2 regions of the Paenibacillus sp. FA6 genome follow, and region 2 is predicted to be linked to the other one. Evidence: a T-box and tRNA genes for the amino acid it is inferred to sense, from the RefSeq annotation. Region 2 holds a T-box; the other holds one or more tRNA genes.

Region 1 (11,282 bases), 2.6 Mb from region 2:
TATCTATGGATGTTCATACGGGTGAATTCATTTCTGTTATAGGAGCTAGTGGTTCTGGTAAAAGCACTCTGTTTAAGCTGATTGCAGGACTGCTAGAGCCTATGGATGGAGAAATATATATACATGGCAAAAGGACATTGAATCGTCTAGGAACAGTGGCTTACATGCCCCAGAAGGACTTACTTCTGCCTTGGAGAACCGTTCTAGACAATTGTCTACTCCCATGGGAGCTTAATCGGAAACTTCATCGTGAACTAGATCAGCGTAATAAAGAGAAGATCACAGCAGATATTCAATTAACATTAGATCGTTTCGGTCTAGGGAAATACGCATATGCCTATCCAGATGAATTATCAGGTGGGATGCGACAACGTGTCGCTTTTCTCAGAACACTCGTAACAGGCCAAGATCTGATGTTATTAGATGAACCCTTTGGTGCCCTTGACGCAATGACCAAAAGAAAGATGCATCGTTGGTTACTAGATCTTTGGGATGATCTACATAAGACTGTCCTTTTCATTACACATGATTTGGAAGAAGCCATTTTATTAAGTGATCGCATCTACCTCATGTCCCATGACAGTCCTCAAGGTGTAGAAGAAATCATCGTTAATTTACCTAGACCAAGGCACTACGAGATGAACTATGACCCTCACTTTATACAATTGAGGCAGGACTTGGAGCGAAGATTACATGAGAAGACGCCTTTTTAAACGCTGGGCACATGATTATGGATGGTTTGCACTTCTTTTTACACTACTCCTAATAGCTTGGGAATCGGTGGTCTCTTTAGGATGGGTACCTTCCTTTATTATTCCCTCACCCACCTCGATTACCCGTGCATTATTTGAGAATGGGCATCTATTGATCAGTCGGCATTTAATCGCAACTTTAGAAGAGGTTGTCTTAGGTTTTATATTATCTGTTAGTGGGGGCATTATTCTTGCTATAAGTATGCATATTTCACGTCCACTTGAGAAAGCACTCTATCCGTTCATGATTATTAGTCAGACCATCCCCTTAATCGCGCTCTCTCCTATCTTCATCATGTGGTTCGGTTACACGATTTGGAGTAAAGTAGCGGTGGTCTTCCTAACTGCATTCTTCCCGATTGTAGTAAGCACCTATGACGGTCTAAAAAAGGGTGATCGCGAGTATGCAGAGTTACTCATGACGATGGGAGCCAACCGCTGGGAACTATTCTGCACCATTGAGATGCCTATGGCCTTACCTTCCTTCTTCTCGGGACTGAAACTCTCCATCGTATATTGTGTCGTTGGAGCTACGATTGGCGAATGGCTAGGAGGTACAAAGGGGCTAGGCTACTATAGTCGAAGAATGTCGAGCAATATGCATACGGATGAGATGTTTGCATCCATCTTGTTACTTTCTTTACTTGGGATTTCCTTATTTATGATGATCGTAATATTAGAGAACAAGTTTCTAAAGAGGAGAGGTTTATCGAAATGACTATAAATAAGAATATAAATATGGGTATGAAAAAAGTTATCCCCGTTCTACTGGCACTGGCACTCTTTTCCTTGACCGCTTGTGGCAATACGTCTAACTCGAATCAAGCAACTGACATGCCAACGGCAATCGTAGAGAATAAGCCTCAAAAGCTGAGCATTATGCTCGATTGGTATCCGAATGCCGTTCATTCTTTCCTGTATACAGCACAAGAAAATGGATACTTCGCGGAACAAGGGATTGAACTAGATATCCAAATGCCTGCCGATACCAATGATGCTTTGAAATTAGTAGCTGCTGGAAAGGTCGATCTAGCCCTAAGTTATCAACCACAATTACTTATGGCTCGCGGTGAGAATATTCCCGTTAAATCTATTGCTGCTATCGTGAGACATCCATTGAATCATCTTATGGTACCTACTAATGGAACGGTTCAATCTCCCAAAGACCTGGCTGGTTTAACCGTTGGATACTCTTCAATTCCTTTATATGAAGCTATGGTACATACCATGATTCGAAATGATGGGGGCGATCCTGAAGACGTTCATTTGGTTGATGTAGGCTATGATCTCATTCCGGCCATTGCTACTTCCAGTGTTGATGCCATTATGGGTGGATTCATCAATCATGAACAACTAATACTTGCTAAGCAAGGTCACGCTGTAGTCGCTTTGAATCCTACGGATTATGGTGTTCCGGATTATTATGAGCTTGTCCTTGTCGCTAGTGAGCAGGGATTGAAAGACAAGCAAGAGTTACTCGCGAAGTTTGTCACAGCCATTGCCCAAGGACAACAGTACGTACAACAGCATCCTGAGGAAGCACTATCCATACTTTTTGAACATGAAGATCAGACTTCACCGCTAGATAAAGAAATAGAAACGAAGAGCCTAGAGATTCTATTACCACTGATGGATGCGAAAGAACAGGCTTTCGGATATCAATCACCTGAATCATGGGAGAGCGTCAATCAATGGCTCATTTCTAACAATTTACTACCTGACACTATAAAAGCGGAAGATGCCTTCATCAATTTCTAATTCATCTTAAGGAGGAAGTTAATCATGACATTTCTACAAAAGGTACGTCAGCATAATCCACTTGTACACAACATCACCAACACGGTAGTTACCAACTTTACAGCCAATGGACTTCTCGCCCTAGGCGCTTCACCCTTTATGGCAGATGCTCATGAAGAAGTTGCCGATGTAGCGAAAATCGCTAATGCTGTCCTACTAAATATGGGTACTCTCAATACTCATATTGTAGACTCCATTCTCATGGCAGGTAAATCAGCTAATGAGAATAATGTTCCAGTCGTATTTGATCCTGTTGGTGCTGGAGCCACCTCCTATCGTACAACTATTGCCCAGAGGGTCTCTCAAGAGATTAAGCTAACCGTGCTTCGTGGAAACGTTGCAGAAGTAGCCCATGTGATTGGTGAGAACTGGTCCATTAAGGGTGTGGAGGCCGGAACTGGTGAAGGAAACGTAGTTCAACTCGCACAAAAGGCAGCTCATAAGCTAGGTTGTATTGTTGTGGTTACGGGAGCGGATGATGTTATCACAGACGGACATACCACATTCCTTGCTAGTAATGGTCACCCTATCATGACAAAAGTCACCGGTTCCGGATGTTTGCTCGGCTCCGTGATTGCTGCCTTTCTAGCTGTTAGTGAACAGCATTCGATTGAAGCTGTTACTGAAGCCGTTGCATTCTTTGGCGTAGCCGCAGAAATAGCTGCTGCTAAGACAGAAGCTCTAGGTCCTGGAAGCTTCCAAATTGAATTCCTGAATCAATTGGCGTTGGTGTCTCCGGAATCTTTTCAACAAAGATCAAGGATCCAAAGGCTTCAATAGATGTCTCAAGTATAGAAAGAACTACAAATCGGATTACCGGGAGGTTACCCATGAAGAGCATATATAAAGCTTTGACTATAGCCGGATCGGACAGCGGTGGTGGTGCTGGGATACAGGCAGATATGAAAACATTTCAAGAACTGAGTGTGTACGGAATGTCTGCCATCACAGCAGTGACAGCACAGAATACGTTGGGTGTTCAGGGGGTCTTCCCTATGAGTGCCGAAGCCCTTACGATGCAATTAGACTCGATCGGAAGTGATTTAGAACCGGACGCAGTGAAGACAGGGATGTTATTTAGCGGAGAGATTATTCGTATCGTGGCCGCTAAGGTACAGCAATATCATTGGAGTAACCTGGTCATAGATCCTGTTATGGTCGCTAAGGGAGGATCTCCTCTTTTGCAACAAGAAGCCGTTCAATCCGTCATTCGATATTTACTACCCTTAGCACTCATAACTACACCCAACCTCCCCGAAGCAGAAATACTTACCGAAATGTCTATTCGTACCTTGAGTGATCGGGAAGAAGCTGCTAGAATCATCCATCAGATGGGTAGTCGTTATGTCGTGATGAAAGGTGGACATGATGCGTCTACAGAGCAAGTTATAGATCTCCTTTATGATGGGCATGACTACATATATATGGAGAATAACAGAATTGAGACGAGACACACTCATGGCACAGGTTGCACCTACTCAGCCGCCATTACAGCAGAATTAGCCAAAGGTACATCCGTGCTTGAAGCTATCCAAATAGCCAAATCATTCATCCAAGCGGCTATCGAAGATCAATTAGGCATCGGCGCGGGGCATGGACCTACGAATCATTTTGCATATCAGAAAAGACAGCGAGGCGAGAATCATGTTAGCTATTAATTCGGATACGATTCGTCCATCCCTTAAGCTCTACTTCATCATGGGGAGTATCAACTGTCTAAAGAGCCCCGTGGAAGTATTATCAGAGGCCATTACAGGAGGTATTACCTTATTTCAATTTCGTGAAAAGGGCCCTGGTGCCCTCATGGGTCAAGCCAAACTTGAGTTGGCAAAAAAGCTTCAGAAGCTATGTTGGGAACACAATATCCCTTTCATCATCAACGACGATATCTCTCTAGCCATTGCTATTGGTGCGGACGGAGTCCATATCGGGCAGGATGATGAACCTGCAAGCTCCATGCGCGCTAGGCTAGGTCCTAATGCGATAATCGGTGTATCTGCCCATACGTTAGAAGAAGCTCAACAGGCACTACTTGATGGAGCCAACTATTTGGGTATAGGTCCTATCTTCCCGACACAATCCAAAGATGATGCAAAGGAAGTTCAGGGAACTTCCCTTATAGAAGAACTACGCGCAAAGGGAATTCAAATTCCTCTAGTAGGTATAGGTGGAATCAAAATCGACAATGCAGCATCGGTCATTCATGCGGGTGCAGATGGAGTATCTGTTATATCAGCCATCGCTGGCGCTGATTCAGTTCGAGATGCAGCTACTCGTTTCATTCGAGAGATAGAAATGAATAAGCTTAAATCATTTTAATCTGCTGGATACAAATATGATTTAGGGCTCAATGTTTAATGGGCATATCACGAAACTGAAAATGAGTAACTATTTATAAAAACACAAAAGAGCTGCGAAAATTCGCAACTCTTTTGTGTTTTTTACTATTCAATTGCTTAACAATCATTAAGCGGGTGATGGGAATCGAACCCACGCTATCAGCTTGGAAGGCTGGAGTTCTACCATTGAACTACACCCGCATAAAAAAATAAATAACGATCGGGACGACACGATTTGAACATGCGACCCCCTGGACCCAAACCAGGTGCTCTACCAAGCTGAGCTACGTCCCGTTATTTTGAAGGGCTGCAATTTATTTATTCACAGCTAAGTCAAAAATATGGTGCGCGTGGAGGGACTTGAACCCACACGTCGTGAAACGCTAGATCCTAAGTCTAGTGCGTCTGCCAATTCCGCCACACGCGCACAGTTTAAATATATGGTGGGACATGAAGGGCTTGAACCTTCGACACCCTGATTAAGAGTCAGGTGCTCTACCAACTGAGCTAATGTCCCATGAATAATAAAAATGGCGGAACCGACGGGATTCGAACCCGCGATCTCCTGCGTGACAGGCAGGCATGTTAGGCCAACTACACCACGGTTCCTCATAATATAATTGGTTGCGGGGGCAGGATTTGAACCTGCGGCCTTCGGGTTATGAGCCCGACGAGCTACCGGGCTGCTCCACCCCGCGTCATTAAAAAATATTAAAATGGTGACCCGTAGGGGACTCGAACCCCTGATACCTCCGTGAAAGGGAGGTGTCTTAACCACTTGACCAACGGGCCGTTATGGCTCCCCGAACAGGACTCGAACCTGTGACAACTCGATTAACAGTCGAGTGCTCTACCAACTGAGCTATCAGGGAATATAACATTTCATAATACATTCCTTACATCACTTATGTATGTAATCATGTCTTACAAAACTTCTGCTTGGCGACGTCCTACTCTCCCAGGACCCTGCGGTCCAAGTACCATCGGCGCTGGAGGGCTTAACGGTCGTGTTCGGGATGGGTACGTGTGGAACCCCTCCGCTATCGCCACCAAACATGATTTTTCGAAGCTTACGCTTCTCGAAATCGCTGCGAGAAAATATCAGTCCTCATAAAGGACCTGCAGCTTATCCAGATGTTTGATCACCTGAAAACTAGATACGAACGAATTTGTGTTAGAAAGTATGAAGTATACACTTCAACCGTTAAACATTTGTTAGGATAAGCCCTCGACCGATTAGTATTGGTCAGCTCCGCACATTGCTGCGCTTCCACCTCCAACCTATCTACCTCGTAGTCTTCAAGGGGTCTTACTAATTGGGAAATCTCATCTTGAGGGGGGCTTCACGCTTAGATGCTTTCAGCGCTTATCCCGTCCGCACGTAGCTACCCAGCTATGCTCCTGGCGGAACAACTGGTACACCAGAGGTGCGTCCATCCCGGTCCTCTCGTACTAAGGACAGCTCCTCTCAAATTTCCTGCGCCCACGACAGATAGGGACCGAACTGTCTCACGACGTTCTGAACCCAGCTCGCGTACCGCTTTAATGGGCGAACAGCCCAACCCTTGGGACCTACTTCAGCCCCAGGATGCGATGAGCCGACATCGAGGTGCCAAACCTCCCCGTCGATGTGGACTCTTGGGGGAGATAAGCCTGTTATCCCCAGGGTAGCTTTTATCCGTTGAGCGATGGCCCTTCCATGCGGTACCACCGGATCACTAAGCCCGACTTTCGTCCCTGCTCGACTTGTAGGTCTCGCAGTCAAGCTCCCTTCTGCCTTTGCACTCTTCGAATGATTTCCAACCATTCTGAGGGAACCTTGGGGCGCCTCCGTTACTCTTTAGGAGGCGACCGCCCCAGTCAAACTGCCCACCAGACACTGTCCCCGAACCGGTTTACGGTCCTAGGTTAGAACCTAGATACGATCAGGGTGGTATCCCAACGATGCCTCCATAGAAGCTTGCGCTCCTATTTCTCAGGCTCCCACCTATCCTGTACAGATCGTACCCAAATCCAATATCAAGCTGCAGTAAAGCTCCATGGGGTCTTTCCGTCTTGTCGCGGGTAACCTGCATCTTCACAGGTATTAAAATTTCACCGGATCTCTCGTTGAGACAGCGCCCAAATCGTTACGCCATTCGTGCGGGTCAGAATTTACCTGACAAGGAATTTCGCTACCTTAGGACCGTTATAGTTACGGCCGCCGTTTACTGGGGCTTCGGTTCATAGCTTCGGGTTACCCCTAACCACTCCCCTTAACCTTCCAGCACCGGGCAGGCGTCAGCCCGTATACTTCGCCTTACGGCTTCGCACAGACCTGTGTTTTTGCTAAACAGTCGCTTGGGCCTTTTCACTGCGGCCCCCTCGTGCTATTCACACTACCGGGGCACCCCTTCTCCCGAAGTTACGGGGTCATTTTGCCGAGTTCCTTAACGAGAGTTCTTCCGCGCGCCTTAGAATACTCTTCTCGCCTACCTGTGTCGGTTTGCGGTACGGGCACCTTCTCCTGGTTAGAGGCTTTTCTTGGCAGTGTGAGATCATGACCTTCGCTACTATAATTTTCGCTCCCCATCACAGCCTAGCCTTATAGTGTGCGGATTTGCCTACACACAAGCCTCACTGCTTAGACGGACTATTCCATCAGTCCGCGTCACTACCCTACTGCGTCACCCCATTACTCATAACGGATTACGGTGGTACAGGAATTTCAACCTGTTGTCCATCCACTACGCCTTTCGGCCTCGCGTTAGGTCCCGACTTACCCTGAGAGGACGAGCCTTCCTCAGGAAACCTTGGGCTTTCGGCGGATCAGATTCTCACTGATCTTTTCGTTACTTATACCGGCATTCTCACTTGTATAGTGTCCAGCGCTCCTCACGGTACACCTTCAACCTCTATACAACGCTCCCCTACCCCTGATACATAGTATCAAGCCATAGCTTCGGTGGTGTGTTTAGCCCCGTTACATTTTCGGCGCAGAGTCACTCGACCAGTGAGCTATTACGCACTCTTTCAATGATGGCTGCTTCTAAGCCAACATCCTGGTTGTCTGTGCAACTCCACATCCTTTCCCACTCAACACACACTTGGGGACCTTAGCTGATGGTCTGGGCTGTTTCCCTTTCGACAATGGATCTTAGCACTCACTGTCTGACTCCCGGATATAAGTACATGGCATTCGGAGTTTGACTGAGCTTGGTAACCCTTGCGGGCCCCGCACCCAATCAGTGCTCTACCTCCACGACTCTTCATTCCGAGGCTAGCCCTAAAGCTATTTCGGGGAGAACCAGCTATCTCCGAGTTCGATTGGAATTTCTCCGCTACCCCCACCTCATCCCCGCATTTTTCAACATGCGTGGGTTCGGGCCTCCAGTGCGTGTTACCGCACCTTCACCCTGGACAGGGGTAGATCACTCGGTTTCGGGTCTACGTCCACGTACTAAATTTCGCCCTATTCAGACTCGCTTTCGCTGCGGCTCCGCCTTCTCAGCTTAACCTTGCACGGGAACGTAACTCGCCGGTTCATTCTACAAAAGGCACGCCATCACCCATAGAACGGGCTCTGACTTTTTGTAAGCACACGGTTTCAGGTTCTATTTCACTCCCCTTCCGGGGTGCTTTTCACCTTTCCCTCACGGTACTGTTTCACTATCGGTCACTAGGGAGTATTTAGCCTTAGCAGATGGTCCTGCTGGATTCATACGGGGTTTCACGTGCCCCGCACTACTCGGGATACGTCTCGGAGAGAATATACTTTCAGCTACAGGGCTTTTACCTTCTATGCCGGGCCTTTCCAGACCTCTTCGCTTAATATATTCCTTTGTAACTCCGTGTGAGACGTCCACAACCCCAAAGAGCAAGCTCCTTGGTTTGGGCTAATCCGCGTTCGCTCGCCGCTACTGACGGAATCACTATTGTTTTCTCTTCCTCAGGGTACTTAGATGTTTCAGTTCCCCTGGTCTGTCTCTACCTACCCTATGTATTCAGGTAAGAGTGACTGCGTATTAACACAGCCGGGTTTCCCCATTCGGACACCCCCGGATCAAAGCTTGCTTACAGCTCCCCGAGGCAGTTTCGTTGTTCGCCACGTCCTTCATCGACTCCTAGTGCCTAGGCATCCTCCGTGTGCTCTTAGTAGCTTAACCACGATGCTCCTGTTTTGACTCTGGTGCTCTGTTGTCCGCTTATTTCCCCCGTAAACGGTTGAAACAAGCTCCCAAAGGATCCCCAGCCTCAATACACTCGCACGTACATTTTAGTCCGTATTCAGTAAACTGAATACTCGCTAGCTACTTTTACACTTTGTTTCGTTAACAAGTTAACAAAACGTACATATAAAAGAATGTTCATTCTAACTTACAAATTCGTTCGTTATCTAGTTTTCAAGGATCAAAGTCATTTCTACAAGAGAAATAACATGTTTGAAAGATTGCTCTTTCAAAACTGACAACGAGTGAGTGTGCGACTTTACATTGTAAAGTCTTACGGTGACCATAGTCACCGTGTTCGAATGTTTCCGTCTCAGGAAACGATTCTCCATAGAAAGGAGGTGATCCAGCCGCACCTTCCGATACGGCTACCTTGTTACGACTTCACCCCAATCATCTACCCCACCTTCGGCGGCTGGCTCCCTTGCGGGTTACCCCACCGACTTCGGGTGTTGTAAACTCTCGTGGTGTGACGGGCGGTGTGTACAAGACCCGGGAACGTATTCACCGCGGCATGCTGATCCGCGATTACTAGCAATTCCGACTTCATGCAGGCGGGTTGCAGCCTGCAATCCGAACTGAGACCGGCTTTGTTGGGATTGGCTCCATCTCGCGATTTCGCAGCCCGTTGTACCGGCCATTGTAGTACGTGTGTAGCCCAGGTCATAAGGGGCATGATGATTTGACGTCATCCCCACCTTCCTCCGGTTTGTCACCGGCAGTCTATCTAGAGTGCCCACCATAATGTGCTGGCAACTAAATATAAGGGTTGCGCTCGTTGCGGGACTTAACCCAACATCTCACGACACGAGCTGACGACAACCATGCACCACCTGTCTCCTCTGTCCCGAAGGCCGCCACTATCTCTAGTGGATTCAGAGGGATGTCAAGACCTGGTAAGGTTCTTCGCGTTGCTTCGAATTAAACCACATACTCCACTGCTTGTGCGGGTCCCCGTCAATTCCTTTGAGTTTCAGTCTTGCGACCGTACTCCCCAGGCGGAGTGCTTAATGTGTTAACTTCGGCACCAAGGGTATCGAAACCCCTAACACCTAGCACTCATCGTTTACGGCGTGGACTACCAGGGTATCTAATCCTGTTTGCTACCCACGCTTTCGCGCCTCAGCGTCAGTTACAGCCCAGAGAGTCGCCTTCGCCACTGGTGTTCCTCCACATATCTACGCATTTCACCGCTACACGTGGAATTCCACTCTCCTCTTCTGTACTCAAGTCACCCAGTTTTCAGTGCGACCCAGGGTTGAGCCCTGGAATTAAACACCAAACTTAAATGACCGCCTGCGCGCGCTTTACGCCCAATAATTCCGGACAACGCTTGCCCCCTACGTATTACCGCGGCTGCTGGCACGTAGTTAGCCGGGGCTTTCTTCTCAGGTACCGTCACCTTGAGAGCAGTTACTCTCCCAAGTGTTCTTCCCTGGCAACAGAGCTTTACGATCCGAAAACCTTCATCACTCACGCGGCGTTGCTCCGTCAGACTTTCGTCCATTGCGGAAGATTCCCTACTGCTGCCTCCCGTAGGAGTCTGGGCCGTGTCTCAGTCCCAGTGTGGCCGTTCACCCTCTCAGGTCGGCTACGCATCGTCGCCTTGGTGAGCCATTACCTCACCAACTAGCTAATGCGCCGCAGGTCCATCTATAAGTGGCAGATTACTCCGCCTTTCAGTATCTCTTCATGTGAAGAAATAAGTTATCCGGTATTAGCTACCGTTTCCGATAGTTATCCCAGTCTTACAGGCAGGTTACCTACGTGTTACTCACCCGTCCGCCGCTGAAATCTCAGAAGTGCAAGCACTTCTGAAATCTCCGCTCGACTTGCATGTATTAGGCACGCCGCCAGCGTTCGTCCTGAGCCAGGATCAAACTCTCCAAGTTAATGAAAAGAGCGATTATGCTCATTATGAAACATACTGACGAGAATTATTCATTCTCAATCCAAATGATTTCTCATTTGTTTGTTCTCACTTTCGTGAAAACCACTCACTCGTTGTTCAGTTTTCAAAGATCAATTTCTCTTTCGTTAATCACCAGTGTGTCTCGGTGACAACTTTTATATCATATCGCATCCGGTTTAATAATGCAAGTCTTTTTTTAATGTCTTTGTTAGACATTTTTTATTTTCTCGCTGACCGGATTTATAATATAACATGCCATCCTCTATCAGCGCAA
Region 2 (19,896 bases):
TGATATATGCTACTGGAATCATCTCTGCGGGTTGAAGTTCTTCGGAATCTTCCTCCTCAAGGCGTGCACGATCCAATGCATCAAGTTGAGGCATAATAGCATCCACCAAACTATATTTGGGTACGACGAGCGGAAGTCTCTCCAATTCATGGGTTAGAGCCTTCAGCGTACGAAAGGCTTCTGCACATTGTTGACAACCAGCAATATGTCCCAACATTTCCGCCACCTCATCTTCATTAAGGTCGTTATCCAAATATCGGTGCATCGATTCTACCACCCCTGTACATCTCATCCTGACACACCTCCTTTCTGATACTCTTGTAGTATGCTCTGTAGTTGTTGTCTTGCCCTAAATAAGTATGATTTCACCGTGTTTAATGGAAGATCCAAACATTCTGAAATTTCGTTATATGAAAGTTCCTGTAAGTACCTCAGTACAATAACATTTCTATGATGTTCTGGAAGTTGATTAATAGCCTCTCGAATGTCTTCCGCCACATAAGAGGACAGAACGATATGCTCGACATCCTGTTTATCTTCAAAATTAAATTCATGCTCATCTATGGATACCGTTGGCTTAGTACGCCTAAACTTATCGATACATATATTGGTCACAATCCGTTGTACCCATGTTTTAAATTTCGCCTTTTCTTCATAGGAATCAATTCGAGTATAAATGCGGATCAACGCCTCCTGAGCGGCATCCAAAGCATCTTGTTCATTATTTAAGATATAATAGGCTGTGCGATACACATGTTGTTCAATATCACGTAATAGGGTAATTAGAGCGTCGCGATCGCCCGATTGAGCGGCTCTAATGAGTCCAAGCTCTACCACAAAGGATATCCCCCTCTCCCTGTAATCTTACTGACGTGTAAGACCAGCAAATTGTTGCATTTTTTTTAATAATAAAAAGACTTCTATGCGAATCTTACAAGAGTACGGTCCGGAGCACAACCCTAATAAACATAAAAATCCAATTTCAACCTACTTTAATTTATTTCTGACCCATACTTTGTCATGATGATAGAGTCTCATTTGAATCTCTCCCTGCTGATCCGTACGAAAGATACCCATTCCTTGTTCAGTGATCCGATCAACCACTTCAGGTTTGGGATGACCATAAGAGTTATTGAATCCCGCAGATATAACTGCAGCTGTTGCTTTCCAGCGAGCAAGCCACTCTTCAGAAGTGGATGTTTTACTACCGTGATGGGCAATTTTAATAATATCGGCTCCCTCTAATACAGTTGCCACATTTGCTTCATTTCTCAGTATATTCATCTCATTTGCTATGTCCATATCCCCTGTTAATAACACGCGTACACCATTCATATCGAGTATAAATACTAGAGATGAATGGTTCTGGTCCTTTACTATAGGCAATTCCATTTGCTCATCTTGTGTCATTTCAGGTGATAGGAATATCATCTCCGTATACTCATCAGGTTGCATCACCATCGTATTATGAACAGCATAAATTGGGATATCCTTTACAAGAGCCGTTGATAGTAACTTTTCCATTGTAACCGTATGTGTAAGTGTACCATTAAATAATAAAGCTTTCACTGGAATATGATCCAAAACAGCCTGTAACCCACCTATATGATCCTGATCCCCATGGCTAAGCACTACAGCATCAAGATGATGAATACCTCGTTTTTTCAACAAAGGCACAACCACTTTTTCTCCTACTTCAAAAGGTACTTTACGGTTCTTCCAAGAGTCCTCCTGCTTCCTGAAACTTACCGTCCCTCCACCATCCACAAGAATATTTTTCCCTTTAGGTGTTGTAATAAGAATACTATCCCCTTGACCAACATCCAGAAATGATACTATACCCGCCCCATTCAATGGCTCTGGTTGGTACCCCTTATACAATAAGACTATAAATAAGAGCAATAGTGGCGCAACAATGAACTGCTTCCAACTAAGCTTGTTCGATCGGGATTCTATCTTTCGTTGCTGCGAATGAAGCACATCTTCAAGAGGAACTGTATCATCAATAGACATTGGAGGTGGTTGAGCGTGTTCCACCCATAACTTCCCTAACCTAAGTAGCACATACAATAAAATATAATAACAACAAATCCATAATATAGAGGGTGATGACCATATCGTTATAAACGCTGGATACGTATTCATCCATCCTACTACCGTAAAGGTTATGTTATCGAGCCATTCTGCAACCCAGGCGACACATCTTCCCCCTGGTACCCATATCGAGCCTATCGCTAAAGAAATCATACCCAGTGGCATAACTAATAAAGAGATGAGTGGAACCAACAGTAGATTAGCAACAACAGATAGTAATGAGAATTGGTTAAAATAATATATAGTCAGTGGAAAAGAAGTGAGCTGAGCGATGACTGTCACTCCTAATGCACCTGCAAATTTACGCGGTAGCCTTGCCAGCAGTGACATCGTTAGTGGTACATATACGATTAGACCTAACGTAACGATAAAAGAAAGTTGAAAACTAACATTTAATAATAAATAGGGATTCCATATCAACATCATGAGAGCAGCAGCACTAATAATATGAAGTCCATCTTTCAATAATCCCCGTCTTGCCGCATAAAGAGTAATCATGCTCATAATACCGGAACGAACAACAGAGGGACTGAACCCTGTTAGAAGAACATAGCAGGGCACTAGCAGAATAACGATCGTTAGTACCGTTTCACGAGAAAGTCTGAACAACGATAACAGGATCATTAAGCATGCTACATATACAGCCACATGAGTACCTGATACAGCCAATATATGTGTTAAACCTAGTTGAGAGAATTGACCATACGTCTCTGGGTCTACATCATCTTGCATACCGATGATCAGACCTTTCATATATCCAGCATGAGGCTCGTGGAACAATTCATCAATCTTAGATGCCATCTTCTCTCTTAACGCATCATTCACACGGAATAGCGACATCATGCTCCATGATGTCGGTGTCGTAACTTCTGTGTTTTGTAATCCTTTTACCTTCATGATCCAGTGTATTTCTTTCGTACGTAAATAATTTCGATAGTCGAAACCATCATAATTACGAGCAGCGGCAGGAACTTCAAGAGAACCTTTCAGTTTAATGGTATCCCCACGCTGCCATTTCCCAGCCTCTTGCTGCTCCTCCTTCGTTAGAAGTTTCACTTGTATCAACACTGTCTCCGATACTACTGATGAATTTATTTCAGATAAATTTACGTTCATATCTGCTCGGTCCCCATCTACTTCCACTGTCGTTGCAATCAGCCCCTCTGCATCGACCATCATCTGAGAAAGTCCGGTTATATCCTGGTTCACAGCAGATGGTAATGAAGTTACGTTAGAATGATCATGCCATTCCCAGTATCCACCTGATAGGGTGAATGCCGTCCATACCATTACAACGACTCCCCACCTCACTTTTAGAAGCACTTTAGAGGCTAGAAGTAATACCGTCATCCCTGCCCATAACCAACCTAATCTATGTCCTGAATAAAGACTGGCAGTGCTACTTCCAACAACCCAGCATAGAGTAAATAACAATAAGGGTCTACCCTGCATCCATATCACATCCCTTCTCCACAAGCAGAAACGGCTATGTCGTCCTTTCTCAAGGAGTTTACGCTTCCGATGTCAGCGATACTTCGTATCGCTTTAAGGTATCCGTCTCTGCCGAAATATAAGTAATAGAGTATCAAGAATCAATTTCATAATTACGCAACCCGATTTAGCTGCATCGGCGATTATGAAATTGATTCGAGTGAAACTTATACTTTCTTATATTTTAAAAAATAAAAAAGAATCTCCTTTGCGGCTATCGTCGCAAAGGAGATTCTTCCTCCAATATTATGAACTCATATATTTAGTTCGTTACACTTGTCATCGTCTCTCCAGGGGGTTCAAAGGATTGTAACTGGCGAAAAACGATGCCCTTGCTATGCATCATAGAAGTTACCTTGTCTGTATCTTTGAGATAGGAACGATGAAATACAATTTCAACGACCCCACTGTTCGCCAACATATTGGCGCAGGTCCAACATGGTTCATCTGTCACATAAACCGTACTTCCCTCTCGATCCACACGATCAGTAAAGAGCAATAAGTTCTGTTCAGCATGGATGGTCCGAATACAACGTTGCTTTCTAATCATCTTCTCTTCCCCATCCACATGGACTAGGGATACATCCTCTGCAATCATACAACCTGCCTCGGAACAATCAGGCATACCCATCGGTGCTCCGTTATATGCTGTCCCTAGTAGTTTCTTCCCTTGAACAAGTACAGCACCTACATGTCGACGAGCACAACGAGAACGAGTAGATACCATATAAGCGATATCCATGAAGTACGTGTCCCAGTCTTTACGTGTATCTGTCACCCTATTTCCCTCCTCTTTAAATCTATAGTTCTACATTCGGAGTTATTTTCTCCATCATTTTCGCCCCAATCCCTTTCACATTAACGAGATCAGATATTTTCTGAAAGGGACCTTTTTCATTGCGATAATCCAATATCGCCTGAGCCTTTTTTTCTCCTATACCTGGAAGTTGCTTTAATTGTGACAACCCAGCTGTATTCACGTTTATTTTATTGTTATTTGAAACTTCAGACGATACCGTTGTAGGTGGACTTGGCTCATTAGTACCAACTTCTACGATCTCCTGCTTATCCATACCGACTATTGGCTCATTAGTTGATGAGTTAACGATGCCCTCATTCTTTATTTCAATCGATTGTTTGTTCGAGCTAACCGTTGAGACTTTATTGGTTGAACCTGTCTGCGTCTTCAGCTTCAACGTTTCGGTCGCTTCATCCTCTCCTAATGCTTGCGCTATTTGCAAGTTCAACGGCTCCCAATCCTCAATTCCGTCTCCAGCCCCCACACCAGATAATATAATATATCCGCTACTTAATAGGGCAACTACAGCATAGATCCCCTTATGTATACGTCTCATCACTTTGCACCCCTATCACATTAGATTTGAATAACAACACAACATTTCGACAGGATCATCTTAAGATAAATAAAATTACTTGATCTGATCTGTTATTTCGTCATGAGGCAAAGGTACTAGCGCATATGTTATGAAGTAGGATTATGTCATTCAGATAACTATAAAAGGAGGAAATGTTCTGATGAAGGTAGGAATGATTGGAACCGGCAGTATGGGAAGCACTTTATTAGATGCTTTCATTCATTTCGGAGCACTACAACCTCAACAACTATTCATAAGTAACCGTACGATAAAGAAGTCCCTTGCACTCTCTGAGCGCCATGAAGGTCTAAATGTATGTCGCAACAATGTTCAGACTGTAAGATGCAGTGATGTTCTATTCATTTGTGTTAAGCCTCTTCAATTCCCTTCATTAATTCAAGAAATTAAAGATGACGTTCGACCTAACCAACTAATCATATCAATTACTAGCCCCGTGCAATTGGCACATTTGGAGAATAGTCTATGTTGTAAGATCGCCAAAGTCATTCCAAGCGTAACTCATAAGGTTGGTAGTGGTGCTTCATTAGTTATGTATGGAAGCCGAATCGAAGAGAATGATAAGCAATTTCTGCATGATCTACTCTCTTCCTTCAGCAAACCGTTGGAAATAAAAGAATCACAGGCACGCATTAACTCAGACTTTTCTAGTTGTGGCCCTGCTTTTATGAGCTTCTTCTTATCTAAATGGATCGATGCTGCCATAGAGATGACAGGCAGTTCCCGTGAGGAAGTCACCTGTCTTGCTAGTGAGATGATACTAGGAACAGGTAAGCTATTAACCCAAGGTGGGTTAACGCCACTCCAGCTACAAGAACTGATAGCCGTCCCTGGCGGAATTACCGCACAAGCTTTGCTGCAATTAAATCACAACCTAGATGGTGTATTTCACCAGCTAATTACTACAACCCATCATAAATATGATGAAGATGTAAAGGAGTTAGATAAATTGTTCGGTCGACCTGAAATTAACTGACCACAATATTAACTAATTTCCCTGGAACAGCAATCACTTTACGAATGGTTTTTCCTGCTATAGCTTGCTCTACACTAGGTAGTGACAGACTATGTTTTTGCAGCGTCTCTTGGTCCATATCCTTTGCAACAAGCGCACGCTGTACAATTTTTCCATTCACTTGTATAACAATCTCAACCTCAGAATCTACCGTCCAAGCTTCGTCAAATGTTGGCCATTCAACAAGCGAGATACTATCAACATGCCCAAGGCGCTGCCACAATTCTTCGGAGATGTGCGGTGCCATTGGGGACAGAAGCTGTACAAACTGCTCAACAGCTTGACGAGACAATTGTTCCGTTTTGTAAGCTTCATTAACGAAGATCATCAATTGACTAATCGCTGTATTAAAACGTAGGTTATCCAAATCTTCGGTAACCTTCTTGATGCTTTTATGCCATACTCGTTTAAATTCATCGCTGCCTTCGCCATCCACAATTTTACTTTGAAGGTTGCCCTCTTCATTAATAATTAGTCGCCATACCCGAGCAAGGAAACGGTGGCTTCCTTCTACGCCATTCATATTCCATGGCTTCGTAGCTTCTAATGGCCCCATAAACATTTCGTATATTCGAAGTGTATCTGCACCATGACTTTCAACTATTTCATCCGGATTAACTACGTTCCCACGTGATTTACTCATTTTCTCATTATTGGTACCTAGAATCATTCCTTGGTTCACGAGCTTATGGAATGGTTCTTTCGTATCAACTATACCAAGATCATACAGGACCTTATGCCAGAATCGTGCGTATAACAAGTGAAGCACAGCATGTTCTGCTCCACCGATATACAGATCTACTGGAAGCCATTGTTGTTGCTTTTCCTTAGAGCAAAGCTCTTCATCGTTGTGAGGATCAATGAAGCGCAGATAATACCAGCAACTCCCTGCCCATTGAGGCATTGTATTCGTCTCACGTCTAGCCTTCATCCCTGTCTCAGGATCAATTGTCTCTACCCAATCAAGCACATTAGCTAGTGGTGATTCTCCCGTTCCCGACGGCTTAATTTGTTCTACATCTGGTAGAACTAGCGGTAATTGATCGATCGGAACGGTCTTCATTGTTCCGTCTTCTAGATGAAGGATCGGAATAGGCTCTCCCCAATATCTTTGGCGGCTAAATAACCAATCACGCAGACGATATGTGATTTTACCTTCGCCTTTGCCGTTCTTTTCTAGCCATTCAATCATTTTCGCAATGGCCTCTTCATTCTGTAAGCCATTAAGCAATTCAGAGTTCACATGTTCTCCGTCTCCGCTATATGCCTCTTCTTCGATATTCCCGCCTTTGACCACTTCTATAATTTCTAGTCCGAACTGTTTAGCAAATTCCCAGTCTCTCGTATCATGCCCTGGTACTGCCATAATAGCTCCCGTTCCATATCCTGCAAGAACATAATCTGCGATCCAGATTGGCATCGTTGCACCATTCACCGGATTAACCGCATATGCCCCTGTAAAAACCCCTGATTTATCTTTAGCCAAATCCGTCCGTTCTAGATCACTTTTGTGTGAAGCCTGAGTTTTATAGGTCTCAACCGCAGCCAATTGCTCTGGTAATGTAATAAGGGCGACCAATTCATGCTCAGGAGCTAGAACACAATAACTTGCGCCGAACAATGTATCTGGTCGTGTTGTAAATACCGCCAAGCTTGCATCGTGACCTTGAATATCAAATCTCACTTCTGCCCCTTTAGATTTACCGATCCAGTTACGTTGCATATCTTTAATGCTTTCAGACCAATCTAATTCCTCTAGATCTTCCAATAAGCGATCCGCATACTCGGTAATCTTGAGCATCCATTGTCTCATCGGTTTACGAACGACAGGATGACCTCCACGTTCACTTAACCCATCAATAACTTCTTCATTCGCTAGTACCGTACCTAGTGCTGGGCACCAATTGACAGGCACTTCAGCTACATAAGCTAGTCCTTTATTAAATAACTGGATAAATATCCATTGTGTCCATTTATAATACTTCGGATCCGTCGTACTAATCTCTCTATCCCAGTCATATGAGAAGCCTAGAGATTTAATCTGACGACGGAAATTGTTAATATTCTTAACTGTGATATCCCTTGGATGTTCTCCTGTGTCTAAAGCATGTTGCTCAGCAGGTAGACCGAAAGCGTCCCAGCCCATAGGATGGAGTACATTATAACCTTTCATCCGTTTATAGCGTGATACAATATCTGTTGCCGTATAACCCTCGGGATGCCCAACATGAAGCCCCGTACCTGATGGATAAGGAAACATATCCAAAGCGTAAAACTTCGGTTTCGTTGGATCTTCCCCCGTTTTAAATGTCTCATGTTCATCCCAATATTGCTGCCATTTCGGTTCAATAATTAATGGTTGATAGCCTTGACCTTGTTGCTGTTGTTCACTCATGGCTTGATATTCCCCTTTCATAATCGCGTACATGATCTAAATCTAACTCATTTGTCCATCAAAAAAACCTCTACATCCTTAGCGTTTGATCGCTAGGGACGAGAGGTTTGATTCCCGTGGTACCACCCTAGTTAGCGGAATACATTCTTTGTTTTCCACTCACTTTGAACCCTTAACGCGGGTGAGACGATGATACTTACGATATAGAAAAGTCGACGATCTTAGTCACCGGATCGACAATGCCTTCCATATTCATATCATTACTCCGAGGCAAGTTCACTTCAATTTATCAACCGGCTTGCAGCAACCGCCGGCTCTCTGGATGATATTTCGAAATTAGTACTCCTCATCAACGTTTAAAATATGCATTTTGATGAATCAAATTATACAGAACCAAGGATATTAAGTCAACAAGTGCTTCGTATGAACACTTTCAATTTCAATAGTACATGTATAAATCAAGTCACATAAACAAATACTAACCTTTGTCTTTCCAAAACTACTTAAGGGAGTGTTCATATGCGAGAAGGATTGATTCCTGCCGTTCTTGGAACTGTCGTATCTGCATCAGGTGCCGCAATGCTTGGAAGCAAGTATAAGCTTGCTGCGTATGGTGTACTCGGCTTTGGTCTAGCACATATCATCCTGGGAAGTATCGACCTTGTTGAACATCGTTGAGGAATGGAAAGACGGCGAAACATAAGACCATCTCTTATGGGTTCGAATGGAGAATAGCAAGAACAAGCCTTGGATCAAAGGATCCAAGGCTTGTTTATTCATTTTCTACTGTGGATTCGTTGTCCATAGACCCGCTGTTTTCACAAAAACACGATCTGGAAGCTTCAATGTTGCAATAGCTAATTCAGCCACATCCTCTGGCTGCATCATATGGTCTTCATCGCCTACTTTCAAGCCGGCATTCTTAGCTAAATCCGTATTCACCGTACTTGGGGTCAAGGCAACAACACGTATGTTAAATTTACGAACTTCCTGCAGAACAGATTCAGTAAGCCCCAACATCGCAAACTTAGAAGCACAGTAAGCAGATCCCGTTGCGAACCCCTTCTCACCAGCAGTAGACGCAATATTGATGATGTTACCACTATTTTGCTCTACCATTGCTGGAAGCACAGCCCGCGTCACGTAATAGGTTCCCATTAAGTTAACCTGAATCATTCTTTCCCATACTTCAGGATCCATTTCTAATAATGTTCCGAACTCAGCAAAACCAGCATTATTAACCAAAATATCAATTGAACCCAGTTGCTCCTTCAATATCTCTACGGCTTTGTCCACTTCATTCTTTATAGAAACATCAGCCGTTGCAATGCTAACTTTAACACCATAAGCTTCTGTTAATGAATCGCGAAGCACCTCTAAATCTGCCTTTGTTCTTGCAATTAGACCGAGATTGACACCTTCCTTAGCAAGCGAAGTTGCTATGGCTAAACCGATCCCTTTTCCTGCACCTGTAATAATAGCTGACCTATTCTTCAATTCCATATCATTCACTCCTTAACATTTCTTCGAGCCAAGCTCGAGATTACAGTCTAACATAGCCCATTTATGAAACCAAATAAACAGCCCCACTTATTAAAAGTAGGGCTGTTCCTTATAGGTCCTATTTAACCGCTACATAGAAAAGTCTCTGCGCATCATCTTCTGCTTCGATCCATTCAAAATCTGCATACATATAAACATCACGGAATCCTGCTTTGACAAGTTCAACTCTCATCCATTCTGGATCATATGCACGCTGAACATGAATTTCCTCGAAACGACGATACTGATCTCCGCCTTGTTCAGCACGCACGAAGATTCGTAAATGGTGTTCAATCTCACAACGTTCCGCATCTAGATCGCAAGTCCAGATATAAGAAACAGTACGTTCATCAAGCACAAACGGCTGCTCCTCATCGTAGCGTTTCATAGTATTCGGATGATGCACATCAAATAAGAATGTTCCTCCTGGTTTTAACCCCTCGTAAGTACGAGCGAATAAGGAGGTAATATCCGATTCCTCAACAAGATAGTTGATGCAGTCACAAAAAGATATGACAGAATCCACCGGTTCAGGTAACTCCCACTCTCTCATATCCTGCTGCACCCAACGTATACTGCCTTCACGAAAGAGACGATTTCCTCGTGGAGTTCCTTCCATTTTGCCACGGGCAACTGACAACATATCCGATGAGATATCGATACCCGTGACTTCAAATCCAGAATTCACCAACGGTATCGTAATACTGCCCGTTCCACAACCTAATTCAGCAATACGATGAGGCATACCATGTTTCTCCCAAGCCGTCCGCGCAAAACGAATCCAGTCAGGGTATGGCATGTCTTCCATTAACTCATCGTAGACATATGCAAATTTCCGGTAGGATGACATAATGACACCACACTTTCCTTGGAGTTCTATGATCCTAATACAAAGTTATGATGGTTCATCCTCATTCGTATTCGATTCCGGATTCACTAGATATGTCCAATTTTCCTTTTGCGTGATTAGACCTTCTTTTAACAACTTACCTATAGCCCGTTTGAATGCTGATTTACTAATACCAAATCTCTCTTTAATGATATCAGGAGGTGTAGCATCTGAATAAGGCATTCCTCCCCCAGGGCGCTCCTTGAGGAAAGTCAACAATGTCTCGGCATCCAAATCTCTTCCAATTTCCTTCAAAGGAGTCATCGAAAGATTAACTCGTCCATCCTCACGGATATGGCTGACACGTACTTGCACTTCTTCGCCAAGGCGAAGCATATGAGTGCGCTCCGAAGAATGAATTAGACCGATCATACCGAATCCAACCACACCGCCATCTACAACGACGAATGTACCCATTTGAAGTGGTTTGTACACCGTTGCGCTCGCCCATTGGTTAAGCGATGAAGAAGGTGCAGCAAAGGTCAGAGGATCAAGTTCATACTCTCCAGCAAGCTTGGCAAGTAGTCGACCTTGTTTATCATGCTCCATCGTGACAAATACAGAATCACCCACCCGTGGATGCAATTCTTTAATCTCTGGCAATTCACGAATAGGTAATAACAATTGACGACCCAGCCCCATTTCGAGGAAGCATCCCAACCGTGGATTTACATCCGCCACAACTAGTTTAGTTAGTTCTCCTAATATCAAATGAGGCTTTTTCATCGTCGCTGCTAATCGATCTTCCGTATCGAAGAAAATAAACACTTCAAGTATATCTCCGGGTTTTATTTCTCTTGTAATCTCCGTGTAATGGAGCAGCACATCGAAATCATCAGCGTGTAAAAAGAAACCGTAAGGAGATACTTCACGAGCTACTTCAAGCGAGACAACTGTCCCCGCAACTAAACTCATACGATCTCCACGACCTTAGCATCAGACCATAGTTTCTCGATGTTGTAGAATTCGCGTTCATCCCGATGGAAGATATGAACAATAACATCTCCTAAATCCATGAGAACCCAACGCGCACTATCCATTCCTTCGATACCACGAATTGTACTACCCGCGTCCATAGCTAATTTTCGAATTTCTGAAGCAATCGACTGGACTTGTACATCTGAATTACCGTGACAAACCACAAAATAATCGGCAACTAATGATATCCCTCTTAAATCTAGTGCAACAATATCCATAGCCTTTTTATCTTGAACGCCTGATATGACCAAATCCAACAATTTCTTAGGTTCAATAAACTTCTGATTCATGAATTCGCCTCCATTTTCTTTATTAAATCATTACGTGCTAATACGGTTAAAGGAAATATAATCTGCCTACGTGACACTAGTAAGCTAATCGTAGTATCTAGACCAGCTATTAGGCCCACTTCTAAACTATCCTTGGCTAGTTCTCTAATATTATTCACCCCTGGGAAATCTCTTCCCGGTTCGATATAATCAGCCAAGCATACCACTTTATCCAACAAAGTCATCCCAATACGACCGGATGTATGATATCGGATGGCATCTAACACTTCCATATCCTGTATTCCATAATCATGACTTGCTACAAAAGCACCTACTTCAGCATGCCAAAGTTGCTTATTATATAATAATAATTCGTTTGATAACTGATGTTCCACAAGAATACCTCTTAGTTGCTCTATCGGCCAATATTTAGCTACATCGTGTAGGATAGCAGCTAAATCAGCTTTCACAGGATCTGCCCCATATTGTTCAGCTAGTTTCACTGCTGTCTCCATAACACCCTGTGTATGCTCCCACCGTTTAGCAGGCATTTGAGAAGATACTACTTCGATTAGTTCATCACGGTTGTATCCCATAAATCCCGCTCCTTACAATATAATCATACACATGTTCTGGCACCATATAACGTATGGAATGCCCAGATTCCGCCTTCTCCCTGATGTCAGTAGAAGAAATATCTACAAGTGGCATATCAGCTAATAGTACCTTAGACTGCAAATAGGAGGGCAATGCGTTCAGATCTAAGGGAGATCCTGGACGACCCACACCAATAAACGTTATCAGCTTTGATAAATCCTCAATTCGATCCCAATGAGGTAAGTAGTTAACCATATCCGCCCCAATGATAAAATAGAAGTCGAACTCTGTATAGGTCGCCTTGAGCTCCTCTATCGTATCAATAGTGTAGGAAATGCCTCCCCTTCTAACCTCTATATCCAGAGTCCGAAAAGAAGAATGACCCTTTATTGCCTCAGCAACCATCACTAGCCGTTGTTCACCCGTTGTCCCTGCCTTATCCTTATGAGGGGGTATATGGCTTGGCATGAACCAGACCTCATCTAGTTGATAAGAATCTCTTGCAGATTCCGCTGCAAGCAAGTGTCCGATATGAAGTGGATCAAAGGTCCCCCCCATGATACCGATCTTCATGATGAATCCTCCCTATTTAGGCAGTTGAATTTCTTTGTTATCTTTCGATTCTTTATAAAGCACGATCACTTTTCCGATAACCTGAACCAATTCAGCGCCAGACTTCTCAGCTAATTCCGCGCCAATTTCGGCACGATCCTCAAGGCATGTATTCAGAACTGTCACTTTCATAAGTTCTCTCTTCTCAATAGCTTCTACGATATGCCGAATCAAATGATCATTCGTTCCATTCTTACCTACCTGGAATACAGGATCCAAATGATGCGCTAGTGAACGTAGATAACGTTTTTGCTTTCCGTTTAACATGTAATATTCAAACTCCTTCTATTTCTACTATTTACTTAACAATCAGTTCTGAAGACTTTGCAGAACAGCCTGTCTCATCTTATCAATCGGTGCAGGCATGCCCGTCCAGTATTCAAGAGCATACGCTCCCTGATTGACAAACATTCCAAGCCCACCATGTATGGTGCACCCTCTCTCATGGCTTCTCTTCAGCAATTCAGTCGTTAGCGGATTATATATCAAATCGCTGACGATGATTCCAGTTGGAATACATTCAGGGTCGATAGCCGATTGATCCATGTGCGGATGCATGCCAATCGAAGTTGTATTAATCACAATATCCATACCTGTCAGAAATGAGGTTGATTTATCTATAGCAATACCATAAATATTCCCCATAGAATTCCATTCCTCTGCCAGTTGAACTGCTTTATCCTCCGTACGATTGGCTATTACGATGGTTTTTGGTTCTTCCTGTGCCAACGCGTGAACAATCCCACGTGCGGCACCCCCCGCTCCTAAGACCATAATTGATTTCCCACGCAAACTAACATGCGTCTCATCCTTTAACGATCGAACATATCCGATACCATCCGTATTATAACCCGTAAGATAACCATTCTCGTTCACAATCGTATTCACAGCGCCAATCATTGCAGCTGATTCATCCAGTCGATCCACGTAAGCCATCACGTCTACTTTATGCGGAATGGTCACATTAATCCCACGAAAGCCTAGTTCTTTCATCCGTGAGATGGCTTGACCTAGATCTTGACGACTCACATGAAGAGGGATGTATTCACCCACTATGCCAAGCGCTGCCAATGCAGCATTATGCATCACTGGAGATTTCGAGTGAGCGATAGGATCTCCGATCACCGCAAGGCGCAAAGAGTTGTTAGGTTGTGAAGATAATTCGCTCCATAACATCTGCTTATTTCACCCACTCTCTGCTCAAATTAACTTATGACATATAGCCAATTCATTATATCAATGAAGGTCTAGTCAGTACTTTCACACCACGCGGTGCGTGGATGGCTATTACAGCACCTTTGTCACTATTTATCTTGATCCAACCTAGACCTGAAATAAATATATCACTTTGAGAACCTCGTTTAATGCTAAACTCATGCCTCGTCCACTCCGGAAGCTTCGATAAATTCTCCTTGTTAGGAGGAGATAGCATTTCTCCCGCATGTTCCGCATACAGTTCATCTGCACGCTCTAACTTCGTACGGTGGATACCTGTCTGATTGCTAAGGAAGCAAGTAAACGATTGACGTTCACCTTGGAGGAAGTCAAAGCGAGCCAAAGCCCCGAAGAAAAGTGTCTGTCCCTCATTCAATTGATACACCATTGGTTTAAGCGGATTCTCTGGCATCGTCGCCCCGAGATCTTCTCGGCTCACAAGTTCACTGAAGCGCCATGGGTAAACAATACCAGGTGTATCAATAATATGTTGACCGTCATCGAGCGGTATATTAACCATATCTAATGTCGTACCTGGATAACGGGAAGTCGTCAGTTCTTGTTCAAGATCGCTGTAATCTCTAATAAGACGATTAATCAAGGTTGATTTACCTACGTTCGTCGCGCCTACAACATATACATCCCGATCTCCACGGTAGGTAGCAATGGTCTCAAGCAACCGGTCAAATCCTTGATTCTTCTTAGCGCTACATAGCACGATTTCTTCCGTTTTGAGTCCATTCTCTTTACTTTGTTGCTGTACCCAGTTCTTGATTCTGTTCCAATTCGTAACTTTCGGAAGAAGGTCAATCTTGTTCACAGCGAGAATGACAGGATTATTCCCGACAAAACGCTGTAATCCAGAGATCATACTTCCTTGGAAATCGAACAGATCAACAATATGAATCACGAGTGCATTCTTATTGCCAATTTGGCTCAACAGCTTCAAGAATTCATCTTGATCCACCGTAACGCTAGATGATTCATTGTAATTCTTAATACGGAAACAGCGCTGACAAATAATTTGTTCTTGTTCTAGCGCCTTAGTTGGTACAAAACCCGGTAGATCTACTTGTTCTGTTTGTAACGTAATACCACAACCACTGCATCTCATGGCTTCTTGCTCGCCAATAGTTTCTTTCATTCTTGTTGTTCCTCCTCAAGCCATAATCCTTTTTTTCGAAGTCGCTTAAGCGCAACGCGCTCCACTCTACGATTGATTCTTGTTGTCCATCCTTCGTCCTGAACCGAGATGGGTTGAACTAATACTGTAAACAGTCCGAGCCGATTACCTCCGAACACATCCGTCAGCATTTGGTCCCCTACCATAATTGTCTCTGTATTCGAAAGTCCCATCATCTTCATGCCCTTTTGAAAAGGCTTTAGCGAAGGTTTACGGGCTTCATGCACAAATTGAATGTCCAATGGCGTAGCAAAAGCCGATACTCGCGCCAGATGATTATTGGAAACAATGATCAATTGAAATCCAGTTTTTTTCACCAGTTCAAACCAAGCGATTAATTCCGGATAGGCAAGTGGTGCTTTGGCACCGACAAGCGTATTGTCCAAATCCGTAATAATCCCCCGGTACCCCTTTGCATATAGATCTTCCAAGTCGATATCGAATACTGTATTCACCCTTAATTTAGGCATCAGCATTTCAAACAAGTCCAGTCACCTCAGTTTCATACGACAAACTATACCATAATATGATGAGCTATTACAAAAGAAACCGCCCAATTTACACATGTAAATTGGACGAAGGTATTGCTATCTTTTACTTTTTGCCCTTATAGCTTGTTTAAGCTGATCTGCAACCCTCTGAACTTCACACCATTCCCCAGCTGCTACAGCCTCCGGGCTATACTTTGCCTTCTCAAAAAGTTCCAGAAGTGACATCAATAATCTTTCTAATGTAGGGGCATCCTTCTTCCATTTTACGACAGATTCGCGTAACGTATCATGCTGCTCACGTATCATCCCACGCTTATGCAAATACCTTAACCAACGTTCTGTCTCGATGACCACTTTCTCATTAGGAGTTAGCTCCTTACCCCGTCGAAGTCGATACACTAGAAAATTCATCGAATGACGGGATCGAAAGCCTACGTACCCAAGCCATATGAAGAGAATAGTCATTGCAGCCACCGCTATCCCTTTCATCCATGCTGACTTCACACCTGAATCCATCGAACCTTCGATGTCATCGTCAGACTGTTCCTCTTGTTGATCTATTATATCCTTATCGCTATCGTCCATTCTCGTAAGTAGAGGCATATTGAAACCAGGTGTAGCTTCAACAGGAATCCAACCATATGGACCGTAATAAATTTCTGCCCAAGAATGGGCATCTGCATTCGATACGGTGTACGTCCCAGTATCTATATATCCTTGTTGCATCATACGAAGTTCATCTATTTCAGGCTGACTACCCGGAGCATAACCTTTGACCCATCGAGCTGGAATATCAAGAGATCTTGCCATCATAACCATTGATGTTGAGTAATAGTCACAGTAGCCTTCAAGAATCTCAAATAGAAAACTATCAACAAAATCCCCACTTATTTTACGTGATACATCCGGTGTATTCGTATACTCATAATTCGATTGTAGATAAGCTTGTAGTAATGCTATCTTCTCGTATGGTGTCTCAGCTGATTGTGTAATCTCAACCGCAAGTTCTCCAACTCGCTTAGGGAAATCATCAGGAATTTGCAAATAACTTTGTTCTGTTGAATTGTTGTATAGTTCATCATAGGATTGTTTACTTAATTGTTCAACCGGAATAATAGGTACCTCTGAGGTAAGACTATACGTTGTGGGATATGATAGCTCATTCTCCTGCGTATTCCAATGAATTTCTGCTTGTGAATCCTTCCATTGAACCCCATCCATTTCCTTCTCGCCATCTATCGATTCAACCGTAGAAATTCGATATGCACCAAACAATACTGGATAGATGCTGTCCGTTTTGATCGTCATCGTCTGTTCTACTTTCTCTGTCTCGACTATGAGTTCTGAATCCCGCTTCAGTTCCTCACCGGCCTGTACGTTTTCGAATGAATTAGCCTTACTTGATTCACTCTCCCAGCCTGTACCAGAATAGAGCCTTCTTGTCTCCCCACGCCAATAACTCCGCTTTGATGAATGCACAGTCATCACTAAAGAGTAATCGAATTCAAATGCGCCGCCTAACTCATTATCTTCACGACTGTAGCCAGATGTTGAGGGTTGTGCATTGTCCATGTCAGCTGGCACTTGTTCGGATATAGTACTAGGAGTTGTCGTCCTCCATTCGCTCCACACCGTGTAAGGATCGGTTAGAACAGGAGCTATCTTCGGCATATTGACACCCAATAGAAAGATGACTGAGAAAATCAGCACAATATGAGCTACCATCTCGAAAGGATAATGAAGTAGATGCTTCCAACCCTGAGGATATTTCTGTTTGAAGCGTAGAAAATGATGACTAACCAACCAGCCCAGCATAGCGAATACCATCCAGCCAGCTTCATCCCAAAGGATTTCGGATGTGAAAGAATCAAGGATAGCGAGCGCTACAATATTAAGTCCCATGAACATGAAAATCAACCGCTTACTGCTTATAAACTTAGCTATCAGTAAACTCAATGCCGCAGCGGAAACCACAAACCAAATATAGGGTTGTGTAGCCATAATAAATGGCTCTAGCCAGTTATTCAGTTCACCATTAGGCATGTACAAACCATATTCAATGAGGGTATGACGAAGTAACAGTATGATCAGAGCACACTCTGCAACAATCCGATACACTCTTTTTAATGGAAGCAAGACCTCAATTATTATGATTATAAGAACTGTTCTTCCTACTAATGACGTAGTTTCTTCATACCATACTGGTTCTGTGAAGGATAACCATTGCCTAGCAACAATCCATATCCAGAGAAAGGAGAACGCAGCCAACCAATCATATTTCAAAAAAGGTCTACGCTTGGTCATACGAACTCCCCTCCTATTGCCCTAGGTAATTCTTGTAGTGAGCTAACAGCACATCCCTGGATTCCACTTGTTCGCAATAAGGTTATCCATTCTTTCACTTTCTTCCCCTCGGAATTAAGAATGTGCAAGTGAGATGGACTCATTCCGTGCGTATTTGCCCAACGGATCAAATCCATTACAGCTTGTCCACTAGTAGGGCTAATCAGAACGAAATAAGACCCTTTCGGAAAGAGACGAACTGCGGATTCCATCTTCGGAAGTAATTTCCCCACACCATCGGCATTCATATCCACTAAATGATGTTGCATCTTCTGTCGCTCTAATATATTTTCTGAAGGAACAAAGACCTTCACTTGGTTTCCAATTGTACACAATCCAATGCCTATACGTTCACGTTTCCCATATTCTAATAGCGATGCTACCGTGGATATGGCAAGCTCGAATTGCTCATTTGTTGTGTAATGTGCTGCTGTAGCATCCAGAACGAGCATTGTTTTGGGAACAGATTCATGCTCAAATTCTTTAGACTTCCATGTTCCCGTCTTCGCAGTAGCATTCCAATGAATCCTCGTTAATCGATCACCATATACATAATCCCGCACACCGCTAATCTGTGTCGTTTCCCTACGAGAAGAGGATAATGCAGTCTGCGGGCCAGCTAAGCGAGAATTCCGATCAAACAGTTGCCAATATGGAATATAGACCGTTCTTGGTAAAACACGGAAGTGTGCGGGTGCATGTATCACCCCTTTATGCTCCATGATTCCAAATATATCTTCACTTACACATTCTGTGTCTAAAAAAGAGTATCGCCCACGTTCCAATGATGGCGTTTGAAACATAAGCTCAGCATTCCCACGGAAACTTGGGATAACACTTTCTTCGAAAGACCATGATTGGCCATTATGTCTTTTTAATACTTCTCTTACGATAATATATGGGTATGGAAGAAATCCAGGAATATTCAAGACAAATTTAACTTGCATCTGGTCTCCAGCATGCAGTAAATCGAAATATTCATCATTTAGTGCAAGATGACGACTTCCCCTTACCCGGCTAACACCACTGTATCCTCCAATTAGTAAGTAAGCCACAAGCATGCTGCTCATCCCGAACAGCATGGAAGACATCTTCCCCCCTTGGAACAGCAGATAGAATAGACTGACACCCCATACAGCAACAACCGCCCATAGTCTACGATTGCGTAGTCCCTTTCTAAGGGCACTCAGGATATTCTTCATCCCTTTTAACGCCCCATCATAGTTACAGGCACATTCGTCTGTTGGATAATACTATGGAGTACAGATTCTCTATGAATATTCTCAAGGCGAGATTCTGGACGGAGCAGAATCCTATGTAACAAAATATAAGGAGCAAGGCTCTTAATATCATCGGGAAGTACATAATCTCTTCCTTGAATAAACGCA

The links. A T-box is a leader RNA that pairs with one kind of tRNA and senses whether it is charged. The one in region 2 lies ahead of leuS (leucine--tRNA ligase), so its partner is inferred to be a tRNA-Leu.
Region 1: it encodes a tRNA-Leu, which carries the amino acid that the T-box ahead of leuS (leucine--tRNA ligase) is inferred to sense. The anticodon was not compared.

What each region holds. Positions count from the first base shown of each region.
Region 1 covers NZ_CP188820.1:489,924-501,205, reverse strand. Annotated here, with positions in the region: gene ACP8HI_RS02285 (ABC transporter ATP-binding protein) at 1-713, shown strand, start outside; gene ACP8HI_RS02280 (ABC transporter permease) at 694-1,470, shown strand; gene ACP8HI_RS02275 (ABC transporter substrate-binding protein) at 1,467-2,510, shown strand; gene thiM (hydroxyethylthiazole kinase) at 2,535-3,329, shown strand; gene thiD (bifunctional hydroxymethylpyrimidine kinase/phosphomethylpyrimidine kinase) at 3,380-4,207, shown strand; gene thiE (thiamine phosphate synthase) at 4,194-4,868, shown strand; tRNA gene ACP8HI_RS02255 (tRNA-Gly) at 5,019-5,089, opposite strand; tRNA gene ACP8HI_RS02250 (tRNA-Pro) at 5,109-5,182, opposite strand; tRNA gene ACP8HI_RS02245 (tRNA-Leu) at 5,231-5,315, opposite strand; tRNA gene ACP8HI_RS02240 (tRNA-Lys) at 5,330-5,405, opposite strand; tRNA gene ACP8HI_RS02235 (tRNA-Asp) at 5,420-5,497, opposite strand; tRNA gene ACP8HI_RS02230 (tRNA-Met) at 5,510-5,586, opposite strand; tRNA gene ACP8HI_RS02225 (tRNA-Glu) at 5,606-5,680, opposite strand; tRNA gene ACP8HI_RS02220 (tRNA-Asn) at 5,685-5,760, opposite strand; rRNA gene rrf (5S ribosomal RNA) at 5,826-5,942, opposite strand; rRNA gene ACP8HI_RS02210 (23S ribosomal RNA) at 6,105-9,033, opposite strand; rRNA gene ACP8HI_RS02205 (16S ribosomal RNA) at 9,431-10,988, opposite strand.
Region 2 covers NZ_CP188820.1:3,048,920-3,068,815, forward strand. Annotated here, with positions in the region: gene ACP8HI_RS14315 (anti-sigma factor family protein) at 1-292, opposite strand, end outside; gene ACP8HI_RS14320 (RNA polymerase sigma factor) at 289-837, opposite strand; gene ACP8HI_RS14325 (DNA internalization-related competence protein ComEC/Rec2) at 988-3,546, opposite strand; gene ACP8HI_RS14330 (deoxycytidylate deaminase) at 3,848-4,363, opposite strand; gene ACP8HI_RS14335 (ComEA family DNA-binding protein) at 4,386-4,940, opposite strand; gene comER (late competence protein ComER) at 5,122-5,955, shown strand; gene leuS (leucine--tRNA ligase) at 5,948-8,389, opposite strand; T-box leader at 8,481-8,751, opposite strand; gene ACP8HI_RS14350 (asparagine synthase) at 8,909-9,067, shown strand; gene ACP8HI_RS14355 (3-ketoacyl-ACP reductase) at 9,173-9,892, opposite strand; gene ACP8HI_RS14360 (class I SAM-dependent DNA methyltransferase) at 10,011-10,781, opposite strand; gene ACP8HI_RS14365 (CvfB family protein) at 10,827-11,735, opposite strand; gene rsfS (ribosome silencing factor) at 11,732-12,088, opposite strand; gene yqeK (bis(5'-nucleosyl)-tetraphosphatase (symmetrical) YqeK) at 12,085-12,663, opposite strand; gene ACP8HI_RS14380 (nicotinate-nucleotide adenylyltransferase) at 12,647-13,237, opposite strand; gene yhbY (ribosome assembly RNA-binding protein YhbY) at 13,250-13,543, opposite strand; gene aroE (shikimate dehydrogenase) at 13,586-14,452, opposite strand; gene yqeH (ribosome biogenesis GTPase YqeH) at 14,508-15,635, opposite strand; gene ACP8HI_RS14400 (YqeG family HAD IIIA-type phosphatase) at 15,632-16,159, opposite strand; gene ACP8HI_RS14405 (DUF4129 domain-containing transglutaminase family protein) at 16,262-18,469, opposite strand; gene ACP8HI_RS14410 (DUF58 domain-containing protein) at 18,466-19,710, opposite strand; gene ACP8HI_RS14415 (AAA family ATPase) at 19,716-19,896, opposite strand, start outside.